4 regions of the Verrucosispora sp. NA02020 genome follow, and region 4 is predicted to be linked to each of the others. Evidence: riboswitches for the same ligand, from Rfam matches in the RefSeq annotation. Region 4 holds a riboswitch; each other region holds the start of a gene.

Region 1 (5,541 bases), 530 kb from region 4:
GAGCGGAGCGTGCCGGCCGACGACGTTGGCCCGGATCAGTTCGGCGCGGCCCGAGCGTTCCTCGGCGCGGGTGTGCCGCACGACGGTCAGCATCCCCATGAGGCCGGCACCGATGATCACGTAGAGCCCGTACTGCCCGGCGAGAAACCGCTCGACGGTCAGGTCGTCGAAGCCGAAGCCGGGTCCGCCGAACAGCGCTCCGGCGGGGCTGGAGGTGAAGGCGGTCAGACCCGCCAGGTCCTGCGGGGTCTGGGCGACGGCCTCCAGCGCGGTGGTGAAGTACGCCATCAGCAGTGGCAGGCCCAGCGTCCACGCCGGGAACCGCAACCGGTCCCGGCGCAGCATGAACCTGAGCAGGGTGCCGGTCCCGGTGGCGGAGGAACCGGTGCGTACCGGGCCGCGCGGCGTCGTCGTGGTCATCACGCCACCTCCGTGGCCGAGGCGTGCGCGGGCTGGTCGCCGTAGTGACGCAGCAGCAACTGCTCCAAGGTCGGCGGGCGGACGGTCAGTCCTTGCACCTCCAGGTCGCCGAGCCGGCGCACCACGGCGGCGAGGTGTTCGCCGTCGACCTCGAAGCGGAGGTGGCCGTCCTCGGCCCGCAGTCCGTGTACACCGGCCATCCCGGCCACCGCGTCGGCGGGCTGGTCGGTGACCACGTCGACCGACGTACGGGTCAGGTGGCGTAGCTCGGTCAGCGAGCCGGTCTCGACGATGCGTCCCTGCCGGATGATCGAGATCTGGTCGGCGAGCACCTCGACCTGCGCGAGGATGTGACTGGACAACAGCACCGACCGGCCGGCCTCCTTGGCCTCGCGGATGCACTCCTGGAACACCGCCTCCATGAGTGGGTCAAGCCCCGCGGTGGGCTCGTCGAGCAGCAGCAGTTCCACGTCGCTGGCGAGCGCGGAGATGAGCGCCACCTTCTGCCGGTTGCCCTTGGAGTAGGTGCGGCCCTTCTTGCTCGGGTCCAGGTCGAAGCGTTGGCACAGTTCGTCGCGGCGGACCGGGTCGGCACCGCCGCGCAGCCGGGCGAACAGGTCGATCGCCTCGCCGCCGGTGAGGTTCGGCCACAGTTCCACGTCGCCGGGGACGTACGCGAGCCGACGGTGCAGGGACACCGCGTCCGCCCACGGGTCACCGCCGAGCAGCCGGGCCTGGCCTTCGTCGGCGCGCAGCAGGCCCAGCAGGATCCGGATGGTGGTGGACTTGCCGGCGCCGTTGGGGCCGAGGAAGCCGTGCACGGTGCCGGCGGCGACGTGCAGGTCCAGCCCGTCCAACGCGCGGACGCGGCCGAAGGACTTGGTGACGTGTCGGATGTCGATGGCAGCAGTCATCGCGGGAGACCTCGTTCGAGGAAGGCCCGGCACACCGGGCCGGAACGGATGCCGCCGACCGGTGGGACCGGCGGTGGAAGGAGGGGCCACGCCCAGAGGGCAATGTGGTGACTACGGTGCAGCGGTGTCCGCGCCGGGGGCGGCAGGCGGATCCGGGACGTACATCAGGTACTCGTCGAGCATCGACCGGTCGACGAGCAGCCCTTCGGTGAACAACTCCAGGGCCGGCAACGTGAGATCGTCGATGTAGCGGCGGAACAGGGCCGCGAACTGGTCCGGGGCGGCACCGGCTCCGTGCAGGGTGAACCAGAGCACCATGCTGCCGGTGGCCTGGTAGGCCAGATACCGCGCACGGGCGGCGGGGTCCCGGCTGGGCTTGATCACACCGGCGGACTCGGACGTGGAGAGGTATTCCTCCGCGTCGGCGATCATGTGCTCGATGAGTGTGGCCACCAGCTCACCACCGGCCTGCATGCTGCGCAGCAGGTATCGCACGATCGGCGCGTACTGCTCGACCTCCGCCAGTTGCGCCAACAGGGTCGTGCCGGTGCCGTCGGTCAGTGTCTTCGCCTTCTGCTCGCGCATCACGGCGAGCACCTGTTCGTCGCAGGCGCGACGCAGGCCGTCCTTCGAGCCGAAGTGATGAACGATCAGACCGGCGGCGACACCGGCGTCGGCGGCGATGGCGCGCAGCCCGGCACCGAATCCCTCCCGAGCGAAGCGGGAGATGGCGGCGTCACGGATACGGCTCGCGGTGGCGAACTCGCCACCGCGCCCTGCCGACATCACGTCGTCCGACGCCACGACACCAGATTAAACACCCGTTCAACGATCCCGCAATGGCCGTCCCGGGGCAGGCGGAGCCGACGTGGACTCCCGCCATGATCTAGGCCACTGACGGTGCTGCCTGCGTTGGTTAGGGTGACCTCGCCGTGGTGCTCGGGAAGCCGGTGTGAAACCGGTGCGGCCCTCGCCACTGTGATCGGGATGCTGGAGGCCACCGCAAGGTCACTGGGCGTATGCCTGGGAAGGCCGGCCACCGGCGCACCACCCGTCAGCCAGGAGACCGGCCACGGCACCTGTACGACCCGTCCACGAGGTGCTGGAAGGTGGTCCCGCTATGCGGTTCCCTGCGTCCTGGCGCGTTGCCGCGCCGCTCTCCGTCATGCTCGCCCTGGTCGGCGGATGCTCCGCGACCGGCCACAGTGAGCCGACTGCCACGGCCCCCGCCGCCGGGCCGGTCTCGGTGACCAACTGCGGCACACCGGTCACGGTCCCGAGCCCTCCGGCGCGGGTGGTGACGATGAACCAGCCTGCCACCGAGATCATGTTGGCGCTCGGCCTGGAGGACCGCATGGCCGGCACCGCCTACCTCGACGACGAGGTGCTACCCGAGTACGCCGCCGCGTACGCGAAGGTGCCGGTGTTGGCCAAGGAGTACCCGTCGAAGGAGAAGTTGCTCGAACTGGAGCCCGACTTCGTCTACGCCTCCTTCGCGAGCGCGTTCGGCGACGAGGGGGCCGGTGACCGCGCCGACTGGCAGAAACTCGGCGTGGGCACGTACGTCTCCGCCGCCGGATGTCCGAAGGAGACGCGACCGGCGAAGCTGGCGATCGACGACGTGTTCACCGAGATCCGGGAGATCGCCACGATCTTCGGCGTCGCGGAGCGGGCCGAGACGCTGATCGCCGACCAGAAGCAGCGCATCGCGAACGTGTCGGCGGGCGCGAAGGGCACGCGGGTGCTCTGGTGGGACGGCGGCAACGACGCGCCCAGTGCCGGCGCCTGCTGTGGCGGCCCGGCGATGATCATGTCTGCGGCCGGGGTCACCAACGTCTTCGACGACCTGACCGGCAGTTGGGCCGACACCAACTGGGAGGCCGTCGTCGAGCGCAACCCCGACGTCATCGTGCTCGTCGACGCGAGCTGGGACACCGCCGCCGACAAGCAGGCGTTCCTCGAGAAGCACGCGGCGCTCAGGGACCTGCCGGCCGTCAAGGGCAAGCGGTACGTCACCCTGGCCTTCTCCTCCACCGCGGCCGGGGTGCGGAACGTGCTCGCCGTGGAGGCGCTGGCCCGGGGCGTCGGCGGGGTGAGCAGCTGACCACCGTCACCACCCGGCCGGCGCAGACTACGCCGGCGAAGCCGGTCCGAGCGGTGCGCATGGTGGCCGTGGTGGTCGTACTCGCGGGTGGCCTGGTGTTGTCGGTGGGCGCGGCCGTGACGGTGGGGCCCGCAGACCTGTCGCTGGGCACCGTGTGGCTGGTGATCACCGATCATCTCGGCCTGACGAGCGCCGACGTGCCGCTGCTGCGCGACCACATCGTGTGGGAACTGCGGCTGCCGAGGGTGCTGGGCGCCGCCGTGGTCGGGGCCGGCCTCGCCGCCTGCGGGGCGGTCATGCAGACCGTCACCCGCAATCCGCTCGCCGACCCGTACCTCCTGGGTGTCTCCTCGGGGGCGTCGCTGGGTGCCGTGGCCGTCCTGGTCCTGGGACTCGGCGCGGGTGCCGTGGCGCTCACCGGGGGCGCGTTCGTGGGGGCGCTCGCCGCGTTCGCCGTCGTGGTCGCCGCCGCCGGCCGGCGCGCGGTCCTGCGACCGACCCGGGTGGTGCTGGCCGGCGTCGCCGTCGCGCAGCTCTGCGCCGCGCTGACGACGTTCGTGATCATCTGGGTGGCCCATCCGCATGCCACCCAGAGCATCACCTTCTGGCTGTCCGGCTCGCTCGCCCGCGTCGACTGGACCGCACTGGCGTGGGCGACGCCGCTGCTCGCGGTGGGGTTCGCCGTGATCCTCCGGTTCGCCCGCGCGCTCAACGCGTTCGCGTTCGGCGAGGAGGCCGCCGCCGCCCTCGGCGTGGACGTCCGGCGTGTCCGGTGGCTGCTGCTGGTCACCACGGCGCTGCTGACCGCCGTGCTGGTCTCGATAAGCGGCGCGATCGGGTTCGTCGGCCTGATCCTGCCGCACGCCGTGCGGCGGTTCACCGGCCCCGACCACCGGCGGCTGCTGCCGGTCGTGGTCCTCGCCGGAGCGATCTTCCTGATCTGGGTGGACACCGCGGCCAGGACCCTGTTCGACCCCCGCGAGCTGCCGGTGGGCGTGCTGACCGCCCTGCTCGGGGTGCCCGCGTTCGTGCTACTGCTGCGCCGAGGGGACCGGAACACCTGATGCTGGAGATCCGCGACGTCTCGTGGTCGGTGCCGGCCGCGCGACTCCTCGACGGCGTGACGTGCGCAGCGCCGCGCGGCACCCTGGTCGGACTGCTCGGCCCCAACGGGTCCGGCAAGACCACCCTGTTGCGGGTCGTCGCCGGGTTGATCGCCCCCCGATCCGGGACCGTGACCGTCGCGGGCGACGACGTGGCCGGGCTGCCGCGTGCCACCGCGGCACGGCGGATGGCCCTGCTCGCCCAGTACGCCGAGACCGACCTCGACCTGACCGCGCTCGACGTGGTGCTGCTCGGCCGCACCCCGCACCGCCGCTCCCGCTGGTCGGACACCGACACCGACCGGGCCGCCGCCGCCGACGCGCTCGACCGCGTCGACATGACCGGGTACGCCCACCGCCGCTGGCAGACGCTCTCCGGCGGGGAACGCCAACGGGTCCAACTCGCCCGGGCCCTGGCCCAGGAACCGCAACTGCTCCTGCTCGACGAGCCCACCAACCACCTCGACATCGGCCACCAGCTCCAACTGCTGGGCCTGGTCCGTCGCAGCGCCGTCACCACCCTCGCCGCCCTGCACGACCTCAACCTGGCCGCGATGTTCTGCGACCTCGTGGTGGTGCTGCACCACGGTCGGGTCGTCGCCACCGGAACGCCTGCCGACGTGCTGACGCCTGCGCTGCTCGCCGACGTGTACGCCGTGGACGCCGACGTGACGGTCCATGATGGACGACCGGTCATCACCTACCGGGCCCCGGCAGTATGAACGTCCTGCTCGTCTCGCGCGGGGCGGCCCACCACGGCGGCCACGACGCGATCCACCGCCTCGCCGCAGCGGTCGCCGAGGCCGTGGGCGTACCGGTGCGGGCCTGTTTCCTCGACGGCGCCGAGCCCTCCCTGCACGTCGCCCTCGACGCCGTACCGGAGCATGACGAGGTCCTGCTCGTGGCCGTGCACCTGCCGCCCGACCGGTACCTCGACACCTGGCTCCGCCGCGCGGTGGCCCACTGGCGTACCACCCGGGACCGGCAGGTACGCGTGCTG
Region 2 (5,541 bases), 220 kb from region 4:
TCCAGGTGTTCTTGATGGCGTCCTTGAAGCGGTCGAAGAACTGCGGGTAGCGCATCGGCCGCAGGGTCAGGTCCATGCCGGGATCGAGCAGCAGGTGCCGCTCCCCCACGCCGGTGCTCGTGCTGGTGCTGGTCTCGGAGACGGTGGTCACTGGCATGCCTCGCAGCTCTCGGGGTTCTCCAGGGAGCAGGCCAACGCCTCGTCGTCGCTGACCGCCACGACCGGCGTGACGCTCGGGGTGACGGCGACAGTGGCCTGCTGGATCCGGGTCGCCGGACGCGACCGCAGGTAGTACGTGGTCTTCAGCCCGGACTTCCAGGCGTACAGGTACATCGAGGAGAGCTTGCCGATGGTCGGCGCGCTCAGGAACAGGTTCAGCGACTGCGACTGGTCGATGAAGGGGGCGCGGGCCGCCGCCAGGTCGATCAGCGCCCGCTGCGGCAGCTCCCACGCAGTCCGGAACAGCTCGCGTACGTCGGCGGGCAGCTCGACCACGCCCTGCACGGAACCTTCGGCGCGCTTGATCTGCTCCCGGATCGGGGCCGTCCACAGCCCGCGCGCCTTCAGTTCGCGGACCAGATAGGTGTTGATCTGGAGGAACTCGCCGGACATCGTCTCGCGCTTGAACAGGTTGGACACCTGCGGCTCGATGCACTCGTAGCAGCCGGCGATCGAGGCGATGGTGGCGGTCGGGGCGATCGCCACCAGCAGCGAGTTCCGCAGGCCGTGCCGACCGATCGTCTCGCGCAGCGCGGCCCACCGCCCGGTCTGGCCGACCTCGGCGCCCCACAGGTCCGGGTGCAGCTCACCCCGGGCGGCGCGGGTCTCGGCGTACGCGGGATGCGGGCCGAACCGCTCGGCGAGCCCGGACGAGGTCTCCAACGCGGTCAGGAAGATCTCCTCCTGCACGCGGGTCGACAGCTCCCGGGCGGCCGGGGAGTCGAACGGCAGGCGCAGCGTGAAGAGCGCGTCCTGGAGGCCCATCAGCCCGAGCCCGACGGGGCGCCAGCGCGGGTTCGACGCCGCCGCCTGCTCGGCCGGGTAGTAGTTGATGTCGATCACCCGGTCCAAGAACACCACGGCGGTACGCACCGTCGCGCGCAGCCGCTCCCAGTCGACCCCGTCCGCGGTGACGTGCGCGCCCAGGTTGACCGACCCGAGGTTGCAGACCGCCGTCTCGGCGTCGTCGTTGACCTCCAGAATCTCGGTGCAGAGGTTCGACAGGTGGATGGTGTTGCCCGGGGCACCGGTCTGGTTGGAGAGCCGGTTCGAGGCGTCCTTGAAGGTCATCCACCCGTTGCCGGTCTGCGCGAGCGTCCGCATCATCCGGCCGTACAGGTCGCGGGCCTTGACGGTCTTGACCGCCTTCTTCTCCGCCGCGCGGTACGCCTCGTCGAACGCCTCACCGAACAGGTCGGGCAGCTCGGGGGCGTCCGACGGGTCGACCAGCGACCAGTCGCCGTCCGCCTCGACCCGGCGCATGAACTCGTCCGGAATCCAGTTGGCGAGGTTCAGGTTGTGCGTACGCCGGGACTCCTCGCCGGTGTTGTCCCGCAGTTCGAGGAACTCCTCCACGTCCGGGTGCCACGGTTCGAGGTAGACGCAGGCCGCGCCCTTGCGACGGCCGCCCTGGTTGACCGCGGCCACCCCGGCGTCCAGTGTCTTGAGGAACGGCACGATGCCGTTCGACCTGCCGTTGGTGCCCCGGATCAGGGCGCCCCGACCGCGCACCCGGGACCAGGAGATGCCGATGCCACCGGAGAACTTGGACAGCTTCGCGACCTGGTGGTAGCGCTCGTAGATGGAGTCGAGCTCGTCGCGCGGCGAGTCGACCAGGAAGCACGAGGACATCTGCGTGTGCCGGGTGCCGGAGTTGAACAGCGTCGGCGAGCTGGGCAGGTAGGCCAGGCTGGACATCAGCCGGTAGAAGCCGATCGCCTCGCCGGGCGTCTGGGACAGGCCGCAGGCGACCCGCAGCAGCCAGTACTGCGGCGTCTCCACCACGAGCCGGGTCTGCGGGTGCCGCAGCAGGTACCGGTCGGCGACGGTGCGCAGGCCGAAGTACTCGAAGCGCAGGTCCCCCGCCGGGTCGACGGCGTCGTCCAGCTTGCGGGCGTTGCGGGCCACGAACGCGGCGGTGTCGTCGCCGATCAGGCCCAGGCCGTGTGCGTACCGGATGGACTGGCTGAAGCTGGCCACCTGCTGTCCGCGGACCTCCTTGTCCACGTACGCGGCCAGCAGTCGGGCCGCCAACTTCGAGTACTGCGGCTCCTCACCGATCAGTTCGGCCGCGGTCTGGATGGAGAGCTTGTCCATCTCGGCCGTGGTCGCGCCGTCGTACAGCCCGCTGATGGTCTTCGTCGCCACCCGCAGCGGGTCGATCTCGTCCAGGTCGGCGACCCACCGCTCGACCGCCTTGACGATCTTGTTGACGTCCACCGGCTCGGTGTCGCCGTTCCGCTTGCGGACCTGCATGACGTGCCGGCGTTGCTCCGGCCCCGCCTGCTCCTGGGTCACCGTCATGTTCCCCTCCTCACGCCTGTCCCCGAGATCGTCGGGTCCGCGCGGGAGGACGCCGCCGGTCTGCCGACGGCACTGCTGCCGTGACGACCAGCTCCTGGCGTCGGCCGTCCCACGCGGCCTTCGACCGCCGCACACGTCGCGTGCGGCGCGCTGGCAGGTCTTCGGACTCGTGGGCCTGATGCTCGCGCCTACTGGCCGTCGCTTCCCAGACCTGGCGGGTCCAGTGCGTGATGACGGCGGTCGTTCCCACTCACCGCTGCGGGGCAGTCCCGGATTCACACCGGGTTCCCTCTTGCCTCGACCGCCGTGGAGCGGCGGTCGAACCAGCTACGGGGCACACCATATATGGGTGCGGTGCGGAGATGGCAACACCAGATGCTGTGCCGGGCGTGTCGCGTGTCAGATGACGGGCATCCCGGCGACCGTCGGCCGGGTACTCGATCATGCCCACTAGCATCGTCGCGTGCAGACTGCGGCCGGACCCGGCGACCGACGGACACTGCTCGACGTCCTCGTCCAGGCCGCAGATCGCGCACCCGACCAGGTGGTCGTGCACGTTCGCGAGGACGGCACCGAGCGCACCGTCACCGTGCGGCAGTTGCGGGACGAGTCGCTGCGGGTGGCGGGCGGCTACCGGGCGGCCGGCGTGATCCCCGGCACCCCGGTGATCCTGGTCGCCGACGCCGGCGACGACTTCCAGCCGCTGTTCTGGGGGGCGCTCGCCGCCGGGCTGGTCCCGGTGCCGCTGCCGCCCGAACCGGCCCGGGTACGGGCGGTGCGCGAGCTGCTCGCCGACGCGGTGACCGTGGTGGACGACGCCACCGGGGCGGTCGCCGACGGGCTGGCGGGCCTGGTGCTGCGGCTGGTCGACCTGCGTACCAGCCCCCCGCTGGAGGAGTCGTTCGCCGCCGACCCCGACGACGTGGCGTTCCTCCAGTTCTCCTCCGGCAGCACCGGCACGCCGCGCGGGGTGGAGCTGACCCACGCCAACGTGCTGGCCAATGTGGAGCAGTCCCGGCTGGCCAGCGGCGCCGGACCGGACGACGTGCTGGTCACCTGGATGCCGTACTTCCACGACATGGGGTTGATCGGCACTCACCTGACCCCGCTGGCCATCGGGTGCACGCAGGTCCGCGTACCTCCGATGGCGTTCGCCAAGCGCCCGGCACTGTGGTTCACCGCCGCCCACCGGCATCGCGCGACCCTGCTCTCGGCGGCGAACTTCGCGCTGGCGCTGGCGGTCCGCCGGGTCCCGGCGGATCTTCTCGCCACGCTCGACCTGAGCCGCGTCCGGTGCGTGGTGGTGGGCGCGGAGCCCATCTCCCCCACGGTGTGGCGGGCCTTCCTGACGCACGTCCGCCCGACCGGGCTCGCCCCGGCCGCCCTGCGACCGGTGTACGGCCTGGCGGAGGCGACCCTCGCGGTGACCTTCCCGCCGCCCGGGGAGGTCGCCGCGCCGCTGGTGCTGGACCGTGCCGCGCTGAGCCGGGGCCGGGCGGTGAGCACCGCGCCGGGTAGGCACGCGGTGGAGCTGATGGACCTGGGACACCCCGTGCCCGGCTGCGAGGTACGCGTCGTCGACGAGCGGCACCGTCCGCTGCCCGAGGAGCGGGTGGGCCTGGTCGAGGTACGCGGCCCGAACGTGGCGCGCGGCTACCACCGGGATCCGCAGGCCAGCCGGGAGACCTTCGTGGACGGCTGGCTGCGCACCGGTGACCTGGGCTTCCAACGCGCCGGCCGGCTCTGTGTGACCGGCCGCGCGAAGGACGTGATCTTCGTCAACGGCCGGACGTTCCACGCGTCCGACCTGGAGGCGGTGGCCGCCGCCACCGCCGGGCTGCCGGCCACGATGACCGCGGTGGTCGGCTGCACCGACCCGGACAGCGGCGGCGAGCGGATCGTGGTCTTCGTGGCCTGGGCCCGTCCGCCCGCCGGGGCAGCCGTGGTGCTCGACGCCACGCGGGCCCGGGTCGCCGAGGCGGCCGGGCACCACGACGTGCGGGTGCTGCCGCTTCCGCCCGGCGCGTTCGCCCGCACCACCAGCGGCAAGCTGCGGCGGCGACGGATGCGCGAACGCTACCTGGCCGGTGACTTCGCCGAACGGGAACGCCGCTGGCACCTGGCGGCGACCAGCCGCCCACGCCCGTCGACGTCCGACCCCGCGCCACCGGCGACCTCGACGGACCCACACCCGGTATCCGCGCCGCCGTCCTCGGGGCCGCTGTCCCGGCGACGGGTCGAGCAGGTCGTCCGGGCGGTCTGGGCCCGGGTGCTGGACCGGCCCGCCGACACCATCGCGGCGGACGACCGCTTCCTGGCCATCGGCGGGTCGTCGCTCACGGCGATGGAGGTGCTGGCCGGGCTGGAGGACGCCCTCGGCACCACGTTCGATCCGGCGGACCTGCGGGACTGTCCCACCGTCGCCGCGCTCACCGACCGCATCCTGGCCGGGCCGTCGGCGACCCGGACGGCACCGCTCGGGAGTCCCGTCCCACCGGCACCGGACGACCGCTCCGGCGCGACGCCGCTCGCGGTCATCGGGATGGCCTGCCGGTTCCCCGGCGCGGACGACCCGGACGAGTTCTGGCGCGGGCTCGTCGACGGCGTCGACGCGGTGCGGCCGGTGCCGGAGCACCGGTGGACGCCGCAGGACGGCCGACCTCGCTGGGGGTCCTTCCTGGACGACCCGATGCAGCTCGACGCGGACTTCTTCGGGCTCTCCGACGAGGAGGCCCGGCTCACCGACCCGCACGCCCGACTGTTCCTGGAGATCGGGTACGAGGCGCTGGAACGGGCCGGGTACGCCGGCCCGCGCCGGCAGGGTCGACGTGTCGGCGTCTTCGCCGCCGTCGGCGAGAGCGCCTACCCCGAGCTGCTGGCCGCCACCGGTGCGGTGACCGGACCATCGGCGCTGGTCGGCAACCTGCGCAATCTCGTCGCGGCCCGGCTGTCGCAGACGCTGGACCTCGTCGGCCCGGCGATCGCGGTGGACACCGCCTGCTCGTCGGCGCTGGTCGC
Region 3 (5,541 bases), 1.3 Mb from region 4:
CCCCGTCCTCGGCGGCCTCCGAGTACGGTGCCGCCCGGGCGGCCCGCAGCACCAGACCGGTACGCCGGTCGCGTGACCGGTGCAGGTTGCGTGTCTCGTTCGCCACGATCGCCAGCAGCCACGATCGGAACGAGGCGTCGCCGCGATAGCGGGACAGTTTCCGGTAGCCCTTCACGAACGCCTCCTGGACCATGTCCTCCGCGTCAGCTCCCGCGCCGAGCAGGATCGCCGTCCGGTACGCGGACGCGGTGTGCCGGGCGACCAGGAGTTCGTACGCCTCCAGGTCACCTGCCTGCGCGCGGGTGACGAGTTCCTCGTCGTCCAGGGGAACCTCCGGTGGGATCACTGTCCTGACACCGGTCGCGGCGTTCAGGTTCCACTCTCCGCCGACGGAACCGGAATCGGCGTGACGGTGTCATCCGGGCATGATGGCGACGAGGACGACCACCCGCCGTACCCTGTTGTCCGCGCTGGTGGGCGCGGGTGCCGCGACGCTGGTCGGGTGTGATCCGACCGGGTCACCGGTGGCAGGCGTGCCGCCGGATCCGCTGCTCGTGGACCTGGCCGACGGACTCGGCCTGCTCCGTGGTGCCGAACGGCAGGTGGTCCCGCACGCCGTCGCCACCGCCGAGGGGCGGTCGGTGTACGCGAGCACGCCGGAGGGTGCCGACACCGCGTTCTGGCGGATCGAGACCGCCACCGGTGTCGCCTCCGCCCGGGTGCGGCTGCCCGGCCGCTGGGTGCCGCAGACGGTCTCCGCCGACGGCACGTGGGTGGCACTGACCACCGAGGCGGTGAGCGTCACCGCAGCGTCTCCGGCCGGGCGGGACGCCACGCCGGTGCTGATCGCCGACGCGGGTGGGGTGCGGCACCGGCGGCGACTGCCGGGCAACGTCGTCCCGGAGGCGTTCACCCACGACCACACCGGCCTCTTCGTGCTGGAGTGGCTGCCGCCGCAGACGCCGGACCGGTACCGGGTTCGGGTGGTCGACCTCGCCACCGGTGTGGCCGGCCCGTTGCAGACCCGCCTCAAGCAGGCGATCCCGGCGGGCGCGGAGGAGGAGATGCGCGGTGACGGGCGTCAGGCGGTACTCGCCCCGGACCGTCGCGTCCTGTACACGCTCTACACCCATCAGCCCGAGCATCGGCACACCCGGGACCGCATCAGTGGACGGCCGGGGAGCGACGTCCACGCTTTCGTGCACACGCTGCACCTGCACGAGCGGTGGGCCTACTGCGTGGATCTGCCGCACCCGTTCGGGGAGGGCACAGCCGACGGGCACGCCATGGCGATCGCCCCGGACGGTTCCCGGCTGTACGTCGCCGACCTGACCTCCGGGACCGTCGCCGAGATCTCCACCGAGGAACTGACGGTACGCCGCACCGCCGTCGTGCCCGGGGCGTCCGGCCCGGCGTACGCGACGGCGGACGACGAAAGACTGTTCCTCGGCGGGGCCGGTGTGCTGCGTACGGTGGATGCGGTCGGTCTGCGGGTCGTCGCCGAACGACCGGTCGACGCCCCCGTCACCGGTCTCGTCCTCGGCCCCGACGGTGGCCGTCTCTATGTGGGTGGGCCGTCGGCGGTGCGGTGGCTCGACCCGACCAGCGGTGCCGAACTGGGTCGTGTCGCCGTGCCCGGCCTGGTGGGGTTGCGGTGGCCGGTGCCGTCGTCCTGAGCGGGTGTCACCGTCGGTCAGAAGAGGGATTCCCGGTGTGACCGGGACGTCCGACCCGTCCGATTAGGGTGACCAGCGTCGTCGTACGTTAGGGGGATCAGAGAACAGGATCGGGCCACCAGTGGGCTCCTGAGGCCGCGTCTTCTCTGGTACGAACGTAGGAGTTTCGACGAGAGGACAGCGCCCTTATGACCCATGCCCTGGTCACCGCCGAGAACCTCAACGACGCGCTCGACGACATCGTGGATCGGGTGCCCGGCGCCAAGTTCGCGGTGGTGCTCTCCCCGGACGGCATCATGCTGGGGGCCTCGCGGGGCATCGACGAGGAGATCGCCGAGGAACTGTCCAGTGTGGTCTGTGGGCTCCAGGCGCTCGGTCTGGCCGCCGCCCGATTGTGCGGTGAGGGTGAGCTGCACCAGGTGGTGGTGCAGATGTCGCGGGCGTTCCTGTTCCACGCCACCACCGGCAACGGGGCGATCCTCACCGTCGGTATCGACGGCTCGGCGGAGGTGGGGGACATGGCGTACGAGGTCGCCCTCTTCTGTGCCAGGGCCGGGCACCACCTGCCGGTGTACGTGGAGCCGGCGCCCCACCTGACCGGGCGGTGACCCGCTAGCCGCGGTCGCGCTGCGCGTCGTACGACGGCGCCGGGTTGGCCACCTGCCACAGTTCGGCCGGCAGGTTCGCGATGACGTCGTCGTGGTCGGCGGGGGCGACGTCACCTCGAATGGTGTCCAGGACCGCCCGGATGCCGGCCTCGGCCAGGTCGGGATCGACGTCGGCACGGCCGCCGACGCGGTCGACGAACACGTCGAGCCCGAAGCGTTCGGCGGTCTCGCTGGGCGCGAACGTGTACGCCCGCAGCCCTTCCGGGAGTCGGTCGGCCAGGTCCCGTGCCTCGCCGCCGTCGATCCGCTCGGCGAGCGTGGTCAGGGTGGCGCGCGCGATGGCGGTCGCCTGCTCCGTCGACGCGCCGGTGCGGTGCGCCACGGAGTCGATGAACTCGTTCTCGTCCAACCGGTCGGCCCCTTCTCGCAACGGATCTGGCGTCTACCCGTGAATCGTCGTGACAAACGGCACTCTTCACCCGCGTACGGTCGCGGTGGCATCGACGAGTCTTGTGCGTCGGTGTGCGGAACGGATAACGTCGCGCCGTCGCGGTAACGGGAAGCCGGTGTGATACCGGCGCGGCCCTCGCCACTGTGACCGGGGAGTTCACTCCGACTTGTACGCCACTGGGTCCGTGGAGGACCTGGGAAGGCCGGAGTACGCGACGATCCGGGAGCCAGGAGACCGACCCCGACATGTGATCTCGTCCACGAGGTGTTGGAAGGGGAGGTCGACTCATGCACATCGCTGAGGGCTACCTACCACCGGTGCAGGCGGCGGCATGGTTCGCGGTCTCGACACCGTTCGTCATCCACGGTGCGCGCAACCTGGTCCAGCAGGTCCGCGCGAACCCCGACGCGAAGCTGTTGCTCGGCGCGGCCGGGGCGTTCACCTTCGTCCTGTCGGCGCTGAAGATCCCTTCGGTGACCGGCTCCTGTTCCCATCCGACGGGTGTGGGTCTCGGCGCGATCCTGTTCCGGGCACCGGTGATGAGTGTGCTCGGCACGATCGTGTTGCTGTTCCAGGCGCTCCTCCTGGCGCACGGCGGGTTGAGCACGCTCGGCGCGAACGTCTTCTCGATGGCCATCGTCGGTCCCTGGGTGGCCTTCGGCGTGTACGCGCTGATCCGCCGGTTCGGTGGCGGCCTCGGCATCTCGGTGTTCTTCGCCGCTGCCCTGGCCGACCTGGCGACGTACTGCGTGACCAGCGCGCAGCTCGCGCTGGCCTTCCCGGACCCGGATTCGGGCTTCGTCGGCGCGCTGGCCAAGTTCGGGTCCATCTTCGCGGTCACCCAGATCCCGCTGGCGATCAGCGAGGGGCTGCTCACGGTCCTGGTGGTCCGGCTGCTGGTCCGGGTGAGCCCGCAGGAACTCCGCCGGCTCGGCATCCTGCGCCGTCCGGCCCCGACGACCCAGGGAGCGGTGGCGTGAAGTCGTTCGGCCGGACCAACCTGTTGTTGCTGCTCGCCGTGGTGGCGTTGGCGGTGGCGCCGCTGGTGCTGGGGCTCGGCAGCGGCGAGGAGCCGTTCGCCGGTGCCGACGCCCTCGCCGAGGAGGCGATCGTCAACGACCATCCCGACTACGAGCCGTGGTTCAGTTCGATCTACGAACCGCCGTCGGGTGAGATCGAGTCGGCGTTGTTCGCGCTTCAGGCCGCCCTCGGTGCCGGGTTCCTCGGCTATTACTTCGGGGTGGCCCGGACCCGGCAGCGGCTGCGTGGCGAGCAGTCCGCGACCGGGGAGAAGACCACCGACTAGTGCTCGCGTTGGACGTGGCGGCGTACGCCAGCCCCTGGCGACGCCGCCACCCGGTGGAGAAGGCCCTGTTGGCTCTGGGGCTGTTGGGCTGCGCCCTGCTCCTGCCGCCGTGGCCGGGCGCCCTGGTGGTGGGCCTGACCGCAGCGGTGGCGTTGCTCGGGCCGGCGGCGCTGCCGCCGCGTCTGCTGGTGCGGGTGGCCCGGACGCCGTTGCTGTTCATCCTGACCGGCTCGGTGCCGATGCTGGTGGCGGTCTCCGGTCCGACGCAGGTCCGGTGGGCGCCGGAGGGGCTCGCGACGGCCGCCACGACCGCCGGTCGGGCCTGCGCCGCGCTGCTCTGCCTGTTGCTCTTCGCCGCCACCACGCCGCTGGCCGACGTGCTGCCCCGGCTCCAGCGTCTCGGGGTGCCCAGCGCGGTCACCGAGGTGGCCGCGCTGATCTATCGGATGCTGTTCCTGCTGCTGGAGAGTGTGCACGCGGTGCGGCAGGCCCAGGCGGCCCGGCTGGGTTACCGGACCTGGGCCAGCACCTACCGGTCGCTGGCCGGGCAGGCCGGCGCGGTCTTCGTCCGTGCGTTCTCGCTGGCCCGGCGCTGGGAGGAGGGGTTGGCGCTGCGCGGTTACACCGGCTCGTTGGCGGTACGCACCGAGGTCCGCCAGCCGTCGGCGGCGTTCCTGGTCGTCACCGTGCTGCTGCTGGCGGCGGTGGTGCTGGCCACCCGGATGCTGGTGGTGCTCGGGTGAGCGGCGATCCGCCGCTGTTGGAGCTGCGCGGGGTCAGTTTCGGGTACGAGGCGGAGCGTCCGGTACTGACCGGCGCCGACCTGTCGGTGCCGGCCGGGCGGCGGATGGCCGTGCTGGGGCCCAACGGCGGTGGCAAGACGACCCTGTTCCGGCTGATGGTCGGATCGCTGGCCGCCGACGCCGGCACGGTGCTGGTCGGCGGGGTGCCGCTGCGCCGGACCCGGGCGGGGCTGCTGGACGTCCGTCAGCAGGTGCAGCTGGTGCTCCAGGACCCCGACGACCAGTTGTTCGCCGCGACCGTCTTCCAGGACGTCTCGTTCGGGCCGGTCAACCTCGGTCTGGACGACGCGCAGGTGCGGCAGCGGTGTACCGAGGCGCTGGCCGCGTTGGAGATCGGCGACCTCGCCGACCGTCCCACCCACCTGCTCTCGTACGGCCAGCGTAAGCGGGTGGCGATCGCCGGGGCGGTGGCGTTGCGGCCCCGGGTGCTGATCCTGGACGAGCCGACCGCCGGACTCGACCCGTCGGGGGTGGAGGCGTTGCTGCGCACGCTCGACGCCCTGCACCGGGCCGGCACCACGCTGCTGCTCGCCACGCACGACGTGGACCTGGCGTACCGGTGGGCCGACGAACGGGTGCTGGTGGCGGGTGGCCGGATCCGGCAGGGGGTGTCCGGCGCCGAGTTGGGCGGCGGGGACCTGCTCGACGGTGCCGCGTTGACTCCGGCGTGGGCACCGGTGGTGCATCGGCTGCTGGA
Region 4 (5,541 bases):
CGGCCGGCGCCGTGATGGCCGACGACACCGGCGACCCGGGAACCGAGGTGATGCCCAGGTAGCTGGGCCCGACGATCCATGTCGGCGTACCGGTGAAGGCGGCGGCCGCGCAGGTGGTGCTGGTGGTGGCGGTCCGCACCACGCGGTACTCCAGTACCGGCAGCAGGGCACCGGCGTTGTTGGACGAACCGGTCAGCGCCACCGTGCCGCCGACGTTCGTCGTGGCTGTCGTCCGGATGTCGAGGTAGGCGTAGAACGAGACCGAGGGGGACATCGCCGTCGCGGTGAACGCCAGCGTCGCGGCGTTCACCGCCGGGGTGTGGCTGGCCCAGGTACTCGACGCGGTCTGCGACTCGGTGCCGAAGACACTGGCCGCGAACGACCCGGTGCCGTACTCGCCGTCCGTCCACGCGGCGAGCGTGGACGTCGTGCCCAGGCCGATGACCAGGGCACCGGCGAGTACGGCACGGGTCCGGCGGAGCCGTGGTGTCCCGGCCGGCGTGCGACGGTTGACCACGGCCACCACCTACACGGATTCGGCGAGGAGCTGCCAGGTCTCCGTGACCGACGTGCCCTGCACCAGACCGGCGTCCGCCGTGACGACGAAGCACAGGAACACCGGAGCGCCGGGTGTCGTGGGCGGAGTGCCCTGGGTCAGGTTGAACGACACCGCGCCGGTCACCGAGTCGAGTGCGGTGCCCTCGGCCACGATCCAGGTCGGAGTCGTGGGTGTCGGAGCACAGTCGCCGAACGTCGGGACGGTCGCGATGCCGTAGGTGAGCCCGACGAAGGTGGGCGGTGCGGGGGTGGCCGAGGCCACCGTGACGGTCGCGTCGTACGTCGTGGCCGCGGTCAGGCGCACCGCGAACGGTGCGGCGACCACGTCGTCCGGGCTCATGTTGTCGAAGCCCGTGCTGAACGCCAACGCCGCCGCCGTGCCGGCGGTCGGGTGCTCGGCGTAGGTGGTGCCGTCCGTGCTGCCCTCCATGCTGAAGCTACCGGCGGTGAACGTGCCCGAGGCGTACTCGGAGTCGTTCCAGGCGGCGAGGGTGATCGTGGCGCCGAGGCCGAGCGCGAGCCCGCCGGCCAGGATCGCCTTGAGCTTGCGACGACCTCCTCGACTGCTCGACTCGCCCGTCGTCATCCCTGTCGGTCCAGTCAACTTGTCCTCCTCGTGCATCCCCGTTGGCGTGCTGTCACGCAGGGACACGATAAAGCTCTAATGCGGACAAGTCGGGCATAAATTCCGAAACTTCACGGAGGTGTATCGACCGGCATCAAGTAAATCGAATTCGTTTCGCGATGCCGCTAGCATCGCCGGATGGCAACGCGACTCGTGCAGATCAACATGAAGGCCCGGGACGACTCCGCGCTGGGCGCTTTCTGGGCGGCGGCTCTCGGTTGGGGGATCTCCAGCGAGGAGCCAGGCGTCACCAACCTCGAACCCGAGGGTGTCGACTATCCCGACCCGGTCGCCGTCTTCGTCGACCTCGTCGTCTCCGCAGAACCCAAGACGGCGAAGAACCGGGTACACCTCGACCTCGCCACCACCTCGGCGGACCATCACGCCGCGACGGTCGCGCGTCTGAAGGAACTCGGTGCCACCCCCGCCGACGTGGGTCAGGGCGACGTCCCGTGGACGGTGATGGCCGACCCGGAGGGCAACGAGTTCTGCGTCCTGGAACCCCGGCCGACGCTCCAGGACGTCGGACCGGTCGCCGCCGTCGTGGTCGACTGCGCGGACCCGCGCGCCATGGCCGACTTCTGGAGCACCGCCACGGACTGGCGTGTGCACGACGTCACCGACCGCGCAGCGGTCCTGCGCTCCGCCGCCGACGTGGGCCCGTACCTGCACTTCCTCCGCACGCCCGACGTGAAGACCGGCTGGAACCGGGTCCACCTCGACGTCCGCCCGTATCCCGGTGACGACCCGCAGGCCGAGGTGGACAGGCTGCGGACACTGGGCGCCACCACCGTGGACGTGGGCCGCGACGATCTCCCGTGGACGGTCATGGCCGACCCGGAGGGCAACGAGTTCTGCCTCCTCGCCCCCGGCTGACGCGCACCCGGGATCAGCGGTCCGACGGCTCCCACCGGTCCCGGTGCACCGCTGCCTGCCAGGGACGGCGCTGCCGCCAGCCGTGTCGCTCCAGGTCCGGCACCTGCTCCAGGTGGGTGACCGGACCCAGGCACAGCCAGGCCACCGGGCGGACACCCGCCGGGATCCGCAGCAGGTCCCGCACGAACGGCTCCCGGTAGAACGAGACCCACCCCACGCCGAGCCGCTCGGCCGTGGCCGCCAGCCACAGATTCTGGATCGCCAGGCACACCGAGTACAGGCCGGCGTCGGCGATGGCGTGCCGACCCAGCACCGTCGGGGACCCCCGGTCCGGGTCGTACGTCACCACGACGGAGAGCGTCGACTCCACCACCCCGTCGATCTTGATCCGGCTGAACCGGCGCGCCTCCTCCCCGTGCAGACCGGCGGCGAAGACGTCCCGTTCCTGCTGCACGTGGCGGTGGAACTCCGCCCGCAACCCAGGATCGCGGACCAGGATGAAGTCCCACGGCTGCGACAGACCGACGCTGGGCGCGGCATGCGCGGCGGCCAGTACCCGATCGAGGACCTCGGCCGGGATCGGCGCGCCGGTGAACTCGCCCCGTACGTCCCGGCGGGCGTGGATGACCTCGTACACATCGTCGAACATGGGCAGGCTCCCGCTGCGCTCCAGGCCCTGCCCTCACGGCAGGGCAACCAGGCGCGAGGCCGGTCTTCGGACTTCCGGATCGTCACCTCACCGCCCGCCTTCCCGGCCCGAGCCGGGCCAGTGGCTGCGCGTGACGCGCGTGGGCGGCAGCTCCCCGGTCACCGCGGCGGGCCCGTGCCGGACTCTCACCGGCTTCCCGATTCTCCCCACCACCGGCGGGGCACCTCGCAACAGTTCGTGCCGCCGAGCACCCTACCGGACACCGTCGTCCGTCGGCGCTGCCCGATCGAGTCACTAGTCTCGGTGCCGTGACCTCCGAGACCACGCCCCTGCGGCAGCTCACCCTCGATCAGCTCCGGAAGCGGACGAGCGAGAAGTGGCGCGCCCACCCGGGCGACGTGCTGCCGATGTTCGTGGCGGAACTGGACGCGCCGCTGGCCGGGCCGGTCGTCGACGCGATCACAGAGGCCGTCCGACGTGGTGACACGGGCTACCCCGCCGGCACCGCCTACGCCGAGGCGCTCGCCAACTTCGCCCGCGACCGCTGGGACTTCGACGGCATCGCCGTGGACCGCACCACGATGGTCCCGGACGTGATGAGCGGCATCGTCGAGGTCCTCGACGTGATCTGCGGCCGGACGGACGCTGTCGTGGTCAACTGCCCGGTCTACGCGCCGTTCTACCAGGTGGTGGGGCGTACCGGTCGCCCCATCGAAGAGGCCCCGCTCGGCACGGACGGCCGGATCGACATGACGGTCCTGGACGACGCGTTCCGGCGCGCGGCACGTCGTGGCTCCCGGCCCGCGTACCTGCTGTGCAGCCCGCACAACCCGACCGGCACCGTGCACACCGCCGACGAACTCGCCGAGGTCGCCGCACTGGCGGACCGGCATGGTGTGCGTGTGGTGGTCGACGAGATCCACGCGCCGCTGGTGCTGGCCGGGGCGAGGTTCACGCCGTACCTGAGCGTGCCGGGCGCCGAGAACGGCTTCTCGGTGATCTCCGCGTCCAAGGCCTGGAACCTCGCCGGTCTCAAGGCCGCCGTCGCCGTCGCCGGACCCGCTGCGGTCGACGATCTCGCCCGCATCCCCGCCTGGGTCAACGAGAGCCCCAGCCATGTCGGAGTGCTGGCCCACGTCGCCGCCCTGCGGGACGGCGGCGGATGGCTCGACGCCCTCCTGGCCGATCTCGACGAGAACCGTCGTCTCCTCGCCCGGCTACTCGCCGAACACCTTCCCGCGGTCCGATACCGCCCTGGCGAGGGCACCTATCTGGCCTGGCTCGACTGCCGCGCCCTCGGCCTCGGTGACGACCCCGCCGCGACTTTCCTCGAACGCGGCCGGGTGGCGCTCAGTCCCGGCCCCGTCTTCGGCACCGGGGGAGCGGGACACGCGCGATTCAACCTCGGCACCACCCCCGAGCTGGTCGCCGAAGGAGTGCGGCGGATGGCCGGGGCACTGACCTGACGCCGGTGGCACTGCCGGCCCGTTCGCAGCGAACGCCGGGATTGCTACTGTGGTGAACATGTATGCACCCGAGGATCGCACCGCCAAGGCGATCATTCGGGACACGGCCCTGGAACTCTTCGGCGAACAGTGGCCGGCGGCCGCGTCGCTCAAGCAGGTGGCGGAGCGCGCGGGAGTCTCGCAGTCGCTCATCATCAAGCACTACGGGTCGCGGGAGGGCCTGGTCGCCGCCGTGGACGCGCACGTGCTGGGCGTGTTGGGCAACGCGCTGGAGGCACTCGCCGAGACAGCCGGTTCCGGCCCGCCCGACCGCTTCCTCGCGTCGGCCGACGCGCTGTCCTCCCCGTCGGCCACCCGGTATCTCGCGCACCTGCTCGTCGGCACCACGTCGCGCTCGGTCGAGGCGTACCGGATGCTGCAGGGGTTCGCCGACTCGCTCATGCACCGGATGGCCGACGCGGGCGCGGTCGCCCCGGACGTGGACCGGGCACAGCTCGCGGTCGTGCTGCTGGCCCACGAGCTCTCCATCATCCTGCTGCGCGACCGCATCACCGACGTGCTCGGCACCGATCCGATGGGCCACGACGGCCTGCGGCGCTGGTGGGGCACCATCGACCGGCTCTACTCCGGCACCGCGATCCAGGAGCCCGTCCCGGCCGACGGCTGAGTGACGTCGTCGAGTCGGGCAGACCCTCGACTCGACGGGTGCACAAACGTTCACTATGCTGAGCGATAGTTCACCACCCGTCCTGCGAGCGAACGGCAGCCATGCCCACGACCTGCTGCCCGGCTCCGTGACCAGGGAAGGGACGTCATGACCGACACCGGAGAAACCCGCACGCGCACCGAGGACGTCGCCGTGTCCGAGCGTGCCCTGGCCCGCACCGGGACCCTCGTCCTCGCCGGCTTCGCCCTGCTCTGGGCGGTCTCCGGCCTGCACCCCGCGCCCGCCGCCGCGCGCATCCCGCTGCTCGTCGCCGCGACCGTGATCACCGCCACCGTCCTCGCCCTGGGGATGACCCGGCCTCGACCGCAGGACCACCGCCGACTGTCGGCGTCCTGGATGCGCCGGTTCAACCGAGTCGGCGTCGTACAGGGACTGTTGATCGGCGGCGTCTGCCTGGTCGCCGTGCCGACCGGACACCCGAGGCTGATCCCCACCCTCGTCCTGGTCATCGTCGCGGCGCACTTCGTGCCGCTCGTCGCGATCCTCCGCCAACGCGAGTACGTGTGGACAGCACTCGCACTCGCCCTGGTGGCGGTCGTGTCCTTCGGCGCCTACGTCATGGGAATGCCGGAACTCGCGGCGGCCGTCACCTCGTTCGGCGCGGCCATCGTGCTCTGGGTGACCGCGGTGGTGGTCACCC

What was found. A riboswitch is a leader RNA that binds a small molecule or an ion and turns the genes downstream of it on or off. The one in region 4 is predicted to bind cobalamin.
Region 1: linked by a shared signal. The riboswitch ahead of HUT12_RS11650 (ABC transporter substrate-binding protein) and the one ahead of bluB (5,6-dimethylbenzimidazole synthase) in region 4 are both predicted to bind cobalamin.
Region 2: linked by a shared signal. The riboswitch ahead of HUT12_RS14825 (ribonucleoside-diphosphate reductase subunit alpha) and the one ahead of bluB (5,6-dimethylbenzimidazole synthase) in region 4 are both predicted to bind cobalamin.
Region 3: linked by a shared signal. The riboswitch ahead of HUT12_RS19630 (energy-coupling factor ABC transporter permease) and the one ahead of bluB (5,6-dimethylbenzimidazole synthase) in region 4 are both predicted to bind cobalamin.

The regions. Positions count from the first base shown of each region.
Region 1 is NZ_CP054923.1:2,640,766-2,646,306, forward strand. Features, by position in the region: gene HUT12_RS11635 (ABC transporter permease) at 1-420, opposite strand, end outside; gene HUT12_RS11640 (ABC transporter ATP-binding protein) at 420-1,334, opposite strand; gene HUT12_RS11645 (hypothetical protein) at 1,446-1,919, opposite strand; partial or broken gene HUT12_RS33350 (TetR family transcriptional regulator) at 1,953-2,120, opposite strand; cobalamin riboswitch at 2,251-2,424, shown strand; gene HUT12_RS11650 (ABC transporter substrate-binding protein) at 2,455-3,438, shown strand; gene HUT12_RS11655 (iron ABC transporter permease) at 3,510-4,502, shown strand; gene HUT12_RS11660 (ABC transporter ATP-binding protein) at 4,502-5,263, shown strand; gene HUT12_RS11665 (ferredoxin) at 5,260-5,541, shown strand, end outside.
Region 2 is NZ_CP054923.1:3,392,940-3,398,480, reverse strand. Features, by position in the region: gene HUT12_RS14830 (ribonucleotide-diphosphate reductase subunit beta) at 1-157, opposite strand, end outside; gene HUT12_RS14825 (ribonucleoside-diphosphate reductase subunit alpha) at 148-2,523, opposite strand; cobalamin riboswitch at 2,658-2,866, opposite strand; gene HUT12_RS14820 (non-ribosomal peptide synthetase/type I polyketide synthase) at 2,987-5,541, shown strand, end outside.
Region 3 is NZ_CP054923.1:4,511,999-4,517,539, reverse strand. Features, by position in the region: gene HUT12_RS19650 (RNA polymerase sigma factor) at 1-346, opposite strand, end outside; gene HUT12_RS19645 (hypothetical protein) at 426-1,676, shown strand; gene HUT12_RS19640 (roadblock/LC7 domain-containing protein) at 1,865-2,284, shown strand; gene HUT12_RS19635 (DUF2267 domain-containing protein) at 2,289-2,693, opposite strand; cobalamin riboswitch at 2,788-2,993, shown strand; gene HUT12_RS19630 (energy-coupling factor ABC transporter permease) at 3,023-3,715, shown strand; gene HUT12_RS19625 (energy-coupling factor ABC transporter substrate-binding protein) at 3,712-4,041, shown strand; gene cbiQ (cobalt ECF transporter T component CbiQ) at 4,041-4,784, shown strand; gene HUT12_RS19615 (energy-coupling factor ABC transporter ATP-binding protein) at 4,781-5,541, shown strand, end outside.
Region 4 is NZ_CP054923.1:3,171,780-3,177,320, forward strand. Features, by position in the region: gene HUT12_RS13820 (hypothetical protein) at 1-517, opposite strand, end outside; gene HUT12_RS13825 (SipW-dependent-type signal peptide-containing protein) at 527-1,162, opposite strand; gene HUT12_RS13830 (VOC family protein) at 1,322-2,059, shown strand; gene bluB (5,6-dimethylbenzimidazole synthase) at 2,073-2,708, opposite strand; cobalamin riboswitch at 2,748-2,951, opposite strand; gene HUT12_RS13840 (MalY/PatB family protein) at 3,017-4,174, shown strand; gene HUT12_RS13845 (TetR/AcrR family transcriptional regulator) at 4,233-4,841, shown strand; gene HUT12_RS13850 (hypothetical protein) at 4,989-5,541, shown strand, end outside; gene HUT12_RS13855 (DUF427 domain-containing protein) at 5,536-5,541, opposite strand, start outside.